Regions from separate parts of the Streptomyces sp. NPDC003035 genome, predicted to be linked through region 1. Evidence: riboswitches for the same ligand, from Rfam matches in the RefSeq annotation. Region 1 holds a riboswitch; each other region holds the start of a gene.

Region 1 (2,191 bases):
TCGACCTCGACCGTGGGGTTGCCTCGGGAGTCCAGGATTTCCCGGGCTACGACGACGTCGATGGACGGCACGAGCATCTCCTTCTGGGATGTGACGCTAGATGTGACGAACACTTGTGCAGGGTCGCTTCGGCCTTGCGACAAGAGCCTAACCGGCTCCGGGGCTCCGGCCAGCCGGGCGCCCGCCCGCTGGGACGAAAAAGGACCCAAGGGCATGCATCCCGGGGCGAACGACCCCGAAGCTACCTTCCGGTAACGCGGACCTCCGGAAGGCGGAGCCCTCGGGAAGGGGGAGCCCTCGGGAAACGCGGAACCCCGGTCCGGCGCGCACGGGGGAAGGGCGCGCCGGACCGGGGTGGTCACCGCGGGAGGGTCGGAGGGACCGCGTGAGCCGCCGGACTCACGCGAACCGCCGGGCTCACTTCAGGTGAAGCTGCTGGCCCGGGTAGATCAGGTCGGCGTCGTCGACGACGTCCTTGTTGAGCTGGAAGAGCTTCTCCCAGCCACCCTTGACGTCGTGGGCGGCGGCGATCTTGCTCAGCGTGTCGCCGGCGACGACCTTGTACTCGCCGTCGCCCTTCTCGACCTTCTTGCCGGTCGGGGTGGTGACGGTCTTCTTGGACTCGGCCTTCTTCGGGGCGGTCCGCGTCTCGCTGCGGGTCGTCGGCTGCTCGGCCTGACGCTCCTGCTTCGGGGCGGCCTGCTGGGCAGGCGCCTCGACGGCACCGGTGTCCGGGGAGGCGCTGGAGAGGCCCACGCCACAGCTCGGCCAGGCACCCTTGCCCTGACCGGCGAGGACCTTCTCGGCGATCGCGATCTGCTGCGACTTCGAGGCCTGGTCGGCGGTGGCGGCGTACGCGGTGCCACCGTAGGCGGCCCACGTGGAGGCGGAGAACTGCAGGCCGCCGTAGTAGCCGTTGCCGGTGTTGATGGACCAGTTGCCGCCGGACTCGCACTGGGCGACGGTGTCCCACTCGGAGGCGGTGGCGGCCGAGGCGGACCCGGCGGTCATCAGCGGGGCGGCGACGGCGACACCGGCGACACCGGCGAGGGCGACGGCGCGGGTGGCCTTGGAGGGACGGCGGTGTTTGCCCTTGGCGGAAAACAGCATGGGAAATCTCCTCACCGACGCCTACGAGGTGAGCTGTCGGGTTCGGGCCATGTGAGTTGCCCGGCCGCGCGACCTAGCGCGCGGCTTCACCCCAAGCCGCTCCGTCGGCCGTCTGTCTCAACGGCCGGGGGCGGCACTTACCTTGGGTCCCCCGCTCCTGCCTTCGGCGCATGACGCGACGACTGTTCCCATCGGCCGACGGCAGGATTCGGCGTATCGGTCGACGGGGCCCGCGGTGGCGAGCGGTGATGACCGTAGACACAGACCCCTCGGAAGTTCAAAGACGTCCATTGGGGAAAAATCGCCCGTACGTGCTCCGGGACGAAGGGTGTTTACGCAGGTGAGAGGTGACGGAAGCAAAGTTTGCGGACGTGATACGCCAGTTGCGACAAAGAGACCCATGTCTCACTTGCACAGAACTGGACATACAGAATCTAACTAACCCTTGGATCCGGGCAGACCGATCGTCAGATCGAGGCTCTGGCCAGGCAGGATCAGGTCCGGATCGGTGCCGACCGTCGACCGGTTGGCGTCGTAGAGGGCGCCCCAGCCGCCGGGGAGTTCGTTCTCCTGAGCAATCTCGGTGAGACTGTCGCCCGGCTTGACGGTGTATGCGTCCGAAGTGTCCTTGGAGTCCGCTACGTCCTCGGAGCCCCCGGAGTCCGTTCCGTCCGCAAGGTCCGCATTGTTGGCATCCTCGCCCGGCGTCACCCCACCTGTCGGCGCGTCAGTCGGCGAGGTGCCCGGCGAGGTGCTCGGTGACGCGTGACGTCCCGTTTCGCCAATACTGCCCGGATTGACCGTCTCCTCCGGGGCCGCGTCACCGCGGTGCTTGCCGGTGCCTGACTCCACCGGCACGGAGGGCGTGGTGGGTGCGGTGGGCGTGGCGGACGTGACGGGCGCCTCCGTGAGGGCGTCCGGGGCCGGCGTCGCGGGCGCGGTCGTCTCGGGAGTGGTGGCGTCGGGGGCCGCGGGGGCGGCCGGAAGGCCCGCGGTCAGGTTCGACTCCGGGAGGGGGGCCGTGGACTCCGGCGGAGCGACCGCCGGACCCGGGTCGACACCGGGAGCGGCGCCGTCGTTC
Region 2 (2,191 bases), on a different contig from region 1:
TGGCGGGGGACGATGCTCACCTCCGTTCCCAACTTCGCCTTCTGCGTCGGCTACACGAACGCCTCCTGGACGCTGCGCGCCGACCTCACCTCGCGCCTCGTGTGCAAGGTGCTCAACCACATGGGCGGCAGGCGGTACGCGGCGGTGGTGCCGAAGCCGGAGGGTCCGCTGCGCGAGCGCCCTCTGCTCGACCTGGCGGCGGGATACGTCCGGCGCTCGATCGACGCCTTCCCGCGCCAGGGCGACCGGGGCCCGTGGAAGGTCCGCCAGAACTACGTCCTGGACGCGGCGACCACGATGCGCACGAACCTGGACCGCACGCTGGCACCGACCCCGCTGGCGCGGGTGCTCGCGGCGCGTCACGGCGAGACGGGTGCCGCGAGCGTCTCCGGCTGACGTACGACCACAGTTCCGGCCAAAACGGATACAAGGGGTTTTTAGCGCCCCTTGTATCCCTTTTCTCAACTCGGCTGAATTTACCGTAATGACCGATATGGCGCTGCGGTGACATGAATCACGCCGGGGTCGAGGTGATCTCTCGACCCCGGCCGTTCCCTTTCCTTTCAAGGAAGTTCGGCGCGGTGGGGGTGGCGAAGAACCTCTCCCGGAATTCCCCACGAACGCGACGTCTTGTTTCTGTCGACATTTCTCGCCTACGGTCACCTCGACCCGGACGGATCGCCGAATCCTGCCACCGTCCGAAAATGCCGATCATTCACCCGAAGGCAGGAGCGGGGGACCCACTATTCGCCGGTCCGGATTCTCCGGAGCGGCTCGGGGTGAAGTCGCACACGTGCGGCCGGGCATCTCCAGCCCGAACCCGACAGCTCACCCCGCAGGCGCCGGAGAGGAATGCATCATGCCCGCACACGGTAAGCACCGGCGCCCCAAGAGACGTCCCTTGACCCGCGGAATCGCCCTCGCGAGCACGGGTGGTGCCGCGCTGGCCCTGCCCCTGGTCGGCACGGCCACCGCGCACGCGACGCCCGGCACGGCACCCGAGACCGCCCCCGCCGGAAAGACCGTCTTCAGCGCTCCGGCGAAGATCGCGGAATCGATTCCCGCCGCGAAGAACGCCCCCGCCAAGACCTATAAGGTCGTTCGCGGCGACTCCCTTTCGTTGATCGCGCAGGAGCAGAGTGTGCAGGGCGGCTGGAAGGCCCTGTACCGAGCGAATCGCAGCATTGTGGGTGACAACCCGTCACTTATCCATCCGGGCCTGGAACTGACGCTCCGCGGGAAATCCGCCGCGGCTCCCAAGAAGCCCGCGTCCCCGGCCAGTAAGGACGCCGACCGGGCCGACCGCTCGCAGCAGCGGAGCGCCACCCCGGCCAAGGCGGCTCCCGCGAAGCCGGCCCCGGCGAAGGCCGCACCCGCGGCCGCCAAGAGCTACACCAACGACCTCGACGGCTGGATCCGCGAATCGCTGGACGTCATGGCGCAGTACGGCATCCCCGGTACGTACGAGGGCATCCACCGCAACATCATGCGCGAGTCCTCGGGCAACCCGCAGGCCATCAACCTCTGGGACTCGAACGCCGCCAAGGGCACCCCGTCCAAGGGGCTCCTGCAGGTCATCGAGCCGACCTTCCTGGCGTACCACGTGCCCGGCACCTCGATGGACCTCTTCGACCCCATCGCCAACATCACCGCGGCCTGCAACTACGCCGCGGACCGCTACGGCTCCATCGACAACGTCAACGGACCCTACTGATCGCCGGCGCGTCACTCGGGCGAAGCCCCGGCCCCCTCTCGGGGCCGGGGCTTCGCCGTCCGGCCTCGGGCCGCGCGGCCATGACGCGAGGGCGTCAGGGACGGCCGGGGCTCGATCCGCGCGCGGTACGGTTGCGCTCCAGGCAGGCGATGACCTCCTCGTCCGGGGTCTGCGAGAAGTCCTGGTAGAACTGGCCGATCGCGTAGAAGACCTCCGGCTCGTACACGCTGACCGTCTCGTCGGCCTCCCCGCCGATCCGCTCCGGCCAGCCCTGCGGCGCGACCGGCACGGCGAGGACGATCCGCGCGGCTCCCCGTGCGCGCACGACCCGGCAGGCGGCCAGCGCCGTGGCGCCCGTCGCCAGGCCGTCGTCGACCACCACGGCCGTGCGGCCGTCGAGGCGGGCCGGGCTCAGCGTCCCGCGATAGCGCTGGGCCCGCTGCCGCAGCAGCTCCCCCTCCCGCTCCTCGACGGCGG
Region 3 (2,191 bases), on a different contig from region 1:
CGTCGCCCAGCGCCTGGAGCGGGCGCTGGCCCGGGAGGGGACCCGCCGTGACGGCCTGGACGCCTTCGAGGGGTTCACCACCGCCGTCCTGGCCGAGATCCCGCGCGGCGACGGTCGCGTACGGGTGGTGAACCGCGGTCATCCCGAGCCGCTGCTGCTGTACGCGGACGGGGGTGTGACGCTGCTGGAGCCGACCGAGCCGGCGCTGCCGCTGGGCATGGGGGAGTTGGCTGCCTGGCCGGACCGGGCGGACGAGTCCGCGTATCCGCCGGGCGCGACGCTGCTCCTCTACACCGACGGGCTCTCCGAGGCCCGCAACGCCTCGGGGGACTTCTACGATCCCGCCGAGCGGCTCTCCGGGCGGATCTTCCCGGGGCCCGAGGAGCTTCTGGACGCGCTCGTCGACGACGTCCGCCGGTACACGGGCGGGGGCGCGACGGACGACATGGCGCTGCTCGCGGTGAGCCGTCCGGCGGCGGGGCAGCCGGAGCGGCGGCGCACGATGCCGGTGGTGCCGTGACCATGCGTAGTGGCGGCGTACCGCTCCGATAACAATTGATACACCGTCAGTTTGGCGGGTCTCGCTGGTTGTTCGAGGATGCGGGCCCAAATCGGCCCGTACCTGTCCAATCCCGTTAATGATCATCCGGAACGGCTTGGAATCCGGCCCTCGTGTCTATTAACGTTCGATAACGCAGCGCGGTCGTTTCAGCCGTCGCAAGAGACGGCACCGTGCGCACGCGCCGAATCCTGAAAAGGAACCGGGGACCCACTACTTGGGGTGAATCGGGCACTTTCGCACTCGTGCGACCGTGCCGGTAGGAGACCTTCCTGCTCCGAACCCGTCAGCTAACCCGGTAGGCGGTAAGGAAGGAAAGGAGTGCGCCTCCGTGGCGTCCAACACCCCTGCCCCCGAAGACACTTTTGACGGGTTCCAAGCGTTCGGCGCGTCGGCTGCCGCCGGTTCGGACGACGACGCCACGACCTGGGGGGAGTGGAACCCCACCGAGGAGTCGCTCCGTCAGCAGTCCCGCTCCGGTGGCCGCCACCGGGTCGTGAAGCAGCGGTCGGGCTTCGCCCGCTCGTCCACCGTCCTCGGCGTCGGTGTCATCGCGGCGGTCGGTGCGGGTGGCATGGCCACCGCCCAGGACAAGCCCGCGGTCTCCATATCCCTCCCCGACCTGAACCTCCCGGACGCCTCCGAACTGCCGGGCGTCGGCGAGCTCCTCTCCGACGGGGGCGAGGACGCGCAGGGGACGGGCTCCGGGACGAACAACCCGCAGCCGCTCACCGCCTCCCTCACCGTTCCGGCCGAAGCCGACGCGGCCACGCAGACCGACGGCGGCTCCGCGTCCGAGGCCACCGCCGACGCCGGCGAGGCGCTGCGCGCGCGCATCCTCCAGCAGGCCGAGCAGCAGCAGGCATCCGCCGACGCCGCCGCGAAGGCCGAGGCGGAGAGGCTGGCGGTCGAGAAGGCCGCGGCCGAGGCGGCGGTGAAGGCCGACGCGGCCGAGAAGGCGGCGGCCGAGGCGAAGCGGAAGGCCGAGGAGGAAGCGGCGGCCAAGGCCGAGGCGGAGCGCCTGGCCAAGCTCGCCGCGAGCTACGCCCTGCCCACCTCCTCGTACACCCTCACCTCCACGTACGGGCAGTCCGGCTCCATGTGGTCCTCCGGCTACCACACCGGCCTCGACTTCGCGGCGCCCACCGGCACCCCGGTCAAGGCGGTGCACGGCGGCACCATCACCTCGGCGGGCTGGTCCGGCTCCTACGGCTACCGGATCGTCCTGGAGCTGGAGGACGGTTCGGAGGTCTGGTACGCGCACCTGTCCTCGATGACGGTGAGCGTGGGCCAGTCCGTCGGCACCGGCGAGACGATCGGCCGCGTCGGCGCGACCGGCAACGTGACCGGCCCGCACCTGCACCTGGAGGTCCACACCTCGGGTGGCGACGGCATCGACCCGGCGGCCTGGCTGCGCGACAAGGGCCTGTCGGTCTGAGTCGCAGGCGGCCTCGGTCGCCGACGGTCTCGGTCGCCGGCGGGTGTCGGCGGGCCGGGTCGCCGGCCGTCTCCCGGGCGTCCTAGCTGCGGTACGGGTTGTAGCCGCCGTAGTCCAGGTACTGCGGCGGCGCCCAGACGCGGCCGGTGGCCCGTGCCGCGTACGTCAGCGCGGGCGAGGCGACCGCCTTGCGC
Region 4 (2,191 bases), on a different contig from region 1:
GTGGTGATCGTGGACCGGCCGGGCGCCGTCCAGACCCAGCTGCTCATCGGGCGCGTGGGCGCCGACCGGCACGACCGCGTCTGGCCGGCCCAGGTCCTCGGCACGTACTGCCTCGGCGGCACCCTCACCTCCCGTCTGGACCGCGTCCTGCGGGAGGAGAAGGGCTACACGTACGGCGTGCGGGCCTTCGGCCAGGTGCTGCGCTCCGACGGCCGGGGCAACGGCGCCTCGATGCTCGCCATCAGCGGGTCGGTCGACACCCCCAACACCGGCCCGGCACTTGACGACCTGTGGAAGGTGCTGCGCACCCTCGCCGCGGAGGGTCTGACGGACGCCGAGCGCGATGTGGCCGTGCAGAACCTGGTGGGCGTGGCGCCGCTGAAGTACGAGACGGCCGCCTCCGTCGCCGGAACGCTCGCCGACCAGGTCGAGCAGCACCTTCCGGACGATTTCCAGGCGCAGTTGTACGCCCGCCTGGCCGAGACCGGCACGGTGGAGGCGACGGCGGCCGTCGTCAACGCCTTCCCGGTGGACCGTCTGGTCACCGTGCTCGTCGGTGACGCGGCGCAGATCGAGGAGCCGGTGCGCGCCCTCGGCATCGGCGAAGTGACCGTCGTCACCGGCTGATCGAGGCGACCGAGCACCCTAGGAGGACCCCGACGTCACGGTACGTCGGGGTCCTTCCCTATGTCCGTATTGCGGAAGACGGTGGCTGTATGCCCTGTGGCATGTCTTACAAACAGCCGTGTCTGTTTGCTGATTGAAAGACGGTCCGCTTAGCGTCGGTCCGGCTGTTCGCCAGTTGCATCCGCCGCGCCCGCGGCATCGGACAGTCATCGCCGAGTCCCCGTCAGGCGCGAGCCTGGGGAGCCGGGGACCCATGAAGTCCCTGGGGTGAATCGGACGCCTTCGCATCCGTGCGGAGGAGCCCGTAGGAGACCTTCCTGCTCCGAACCCGTCAGCTAACCCGGTAGGCGAGAAGGAAGGAAAGGATCAGCCACTACATGGCGTTCACCCGTGCCACCGGGAAGCATCGTGGTCCGAGCCGTCTGGCGCGCCGCAGCGCGGGCATCGCCGGCATCGCGACACTCGCCACCACCGGCGTCATCGGCACCCTCGCCTCCCCGGCGCTCGCCGTCGACGCGGACGCCCCCTCTCCCGAGGACACCGGCCTGACCCAGATCGTCGCCGTCGACGACCTCGCCGACACGATCGACGCCCAGGCCGCCGCCCAGGAGCGCGAGGCCGTCGAGGCCCGGGAGCGCGCCGAGGCCGCCGCCCGCGCCAAGGCCGAGGCGAAGCGCAAGGCCGAGGCCCGCGCCAAGGAGATCCGCGAGGCCAAGGAGCGCGCCGCCCGTGAGGCCGAGCGCAAGCGCCTGAACTCCTTCCAGCTCCCCATAGCCGGCTCGTACGTGACCACCGGCTACCAGGCCGGTGGGTCGCTCTGGTCCTCCGGCAGCCACTCCGGCGTCGACTTCCGTGCCGCCTCCGGCAGCCGGGTCGTCTCCGTCGGATCCGGCACCGTCGTGGAGGCCGGCTGGGGTGGCGCGTACGGCAACAACATCGTCATCCGGATGAACGACGGCACGTACACCCAGTACGGTCACCTGTCGGCCATCAGCGTCTCGGTCGGCCAGTCGGTCACCCCGGGCCAGCAGATAGGCCTCTCCGGCTCGACCGGCAACTCGACCGGCCCGCACCTCCACTTCGAGGCGCGCACCAGCGCCGAGTACGGCTCCGACATCAACCCGGTCGCGTATCTGCGCGCCCGCGGCGTGAACGTCTGACCGCAGACTCACAGCACGTCAGAAAAGCCCCGGCTCGTACTGAGCCGGGGCTTTTTGCTGGCCAAAAGATATCCATGCTTCCCGGAGACCCATCGGAAATAGTGCTCTGCTGCAATAGAGTCGCGGCGAACCGGTTTCGCGCGGATCAAAGCGGAGGTCGAACATGCGCATTCCCGCGCACTCGGTATGCACGGCGATCCGGGACGACATCGTCTCCGGTGTCTTCGCGTGCGGCAGCCGGCTGACCGAGGAACAGCTGGCCCGCCGCTACGGAGTCTCCCGCGTTCCGGTCCGCGAGGCCCTGCGCACCCTGGAGTCCGAGGGCTTCGTGATCACCCGCCGCCACGCGGGCGCCCATGTCGCCGAGCCCACCGAGCAGGAGGCGGCGGACCTGCTGGACGTAC

The links. Region 1 has a riboswitch for cyclic di-AMP ahead of ACFYV5_RS27300 (transglycosylase family protein). Riboswitches for the same ligand answer to the same signal wherever they lie in the genome.
Region 2: it holds a riboswitch for cyclic di-AMP, as region 1 does, so the genes downstream of both, ACFYV5_RS30575 (transglycosylase SLT domain-containing protein) here and ACFYV5_RS27300 (transglycosylase family protein) in region 1, are expected to answer to the same signal.
Region 3: it holds a riboswitch for cyclic di-AMP, as region 1 does, so the genes downstream of both, ACFYV5_RS16540 (M23 family metallopeptidase) here and ACFYV5_RS27300 (transglycosylase family protein) in region 1, are expected to answer to the same signal.
Region 4: it holds a riboswitch for cyclic di-AMP, as region 1 does, so the genes downstream of both, ACFYV5_RS00485 (M23 family metallopeptidase) here and ACFYV5_RS27300 (transglycosylase family protein) in region 1, are expected to answer to the same signal.

The regions. Positions count from the first base shown of each region.
Region 1 is NZ_JBIAPJ010000009.1:91,180-93,370, forward strand. Features, by position in the region: gene eno (phosphopyruvate hydratase) at 1-71, opposite strand, end outside; gene ACFYV5_RS27300 (transglycosylase family protein) at 418-1,110, opposite strand; cyclic di-AMP (ydaO/yuaA leader) riboswitch at 1,114-1,289, opposite strand; gene ACFYV5_RS27305 (transglycosylase family protein) at 1,549-2,191, opposite strand, start outside.
Region 2 is NZ_JBIAPJ010000011.1:76,631-78,821, reverse strand. Features, by position in the region: gene ACFYV5_RS30580 (flavin-containing monooxygenase) at 1-396, shown strand, start outside; cyclic di-AMP (ydaO/yuaA leader) riboswitch at 696-855, shown strand; gene ACFYV5_RS30575 (transglycosylase SLT domain-containing protein) at 860-1,714, shown strand; partial or broken gene ACFYV5_RS30570 (phosphoribosyltransferase) at 1,824-2,191, opposite strand, start outside.
Region 3 is NZ_JBIAPJ010000004.1:694,245-696,435, forward strand. Features, by position in the region: gene ACFYV5_RS16535 (PP2C family protein-serine/threonine phosphatase) at 1-520, shown strand, start outside; cyclic di-AMP (ydaO/yuaA leader) riboswitch at 732-879, shown strand; gene ACFYV5_RS16540 (M23 family metallopeptidase) at 891-1,997, shown strand; gene ACFYV5_RS16545 (PrsW family intramembrane metalloprotease) at 2,080-2,191, opposite strand, start outside.
Region 4 is NZ_JBIAPJ010000001.1:116,276-118,466, forward strand. Features, by position in the region: gene ACFYV5_RS00480 (M16 family metallopeptidase) at 1-627, shown strand, start outside; cyclic di-AMP (ydaO/yuaA leader) riboswitch at 828-992, shown strand; gene ACFYV5_RS00485 (M23 family metallopeptidase) at 1,005-1,787, shown strand; gene ACFYV5_RS00490 (GntR family transcriptional regulator) at 1,951-2,191, shown strand, end outside.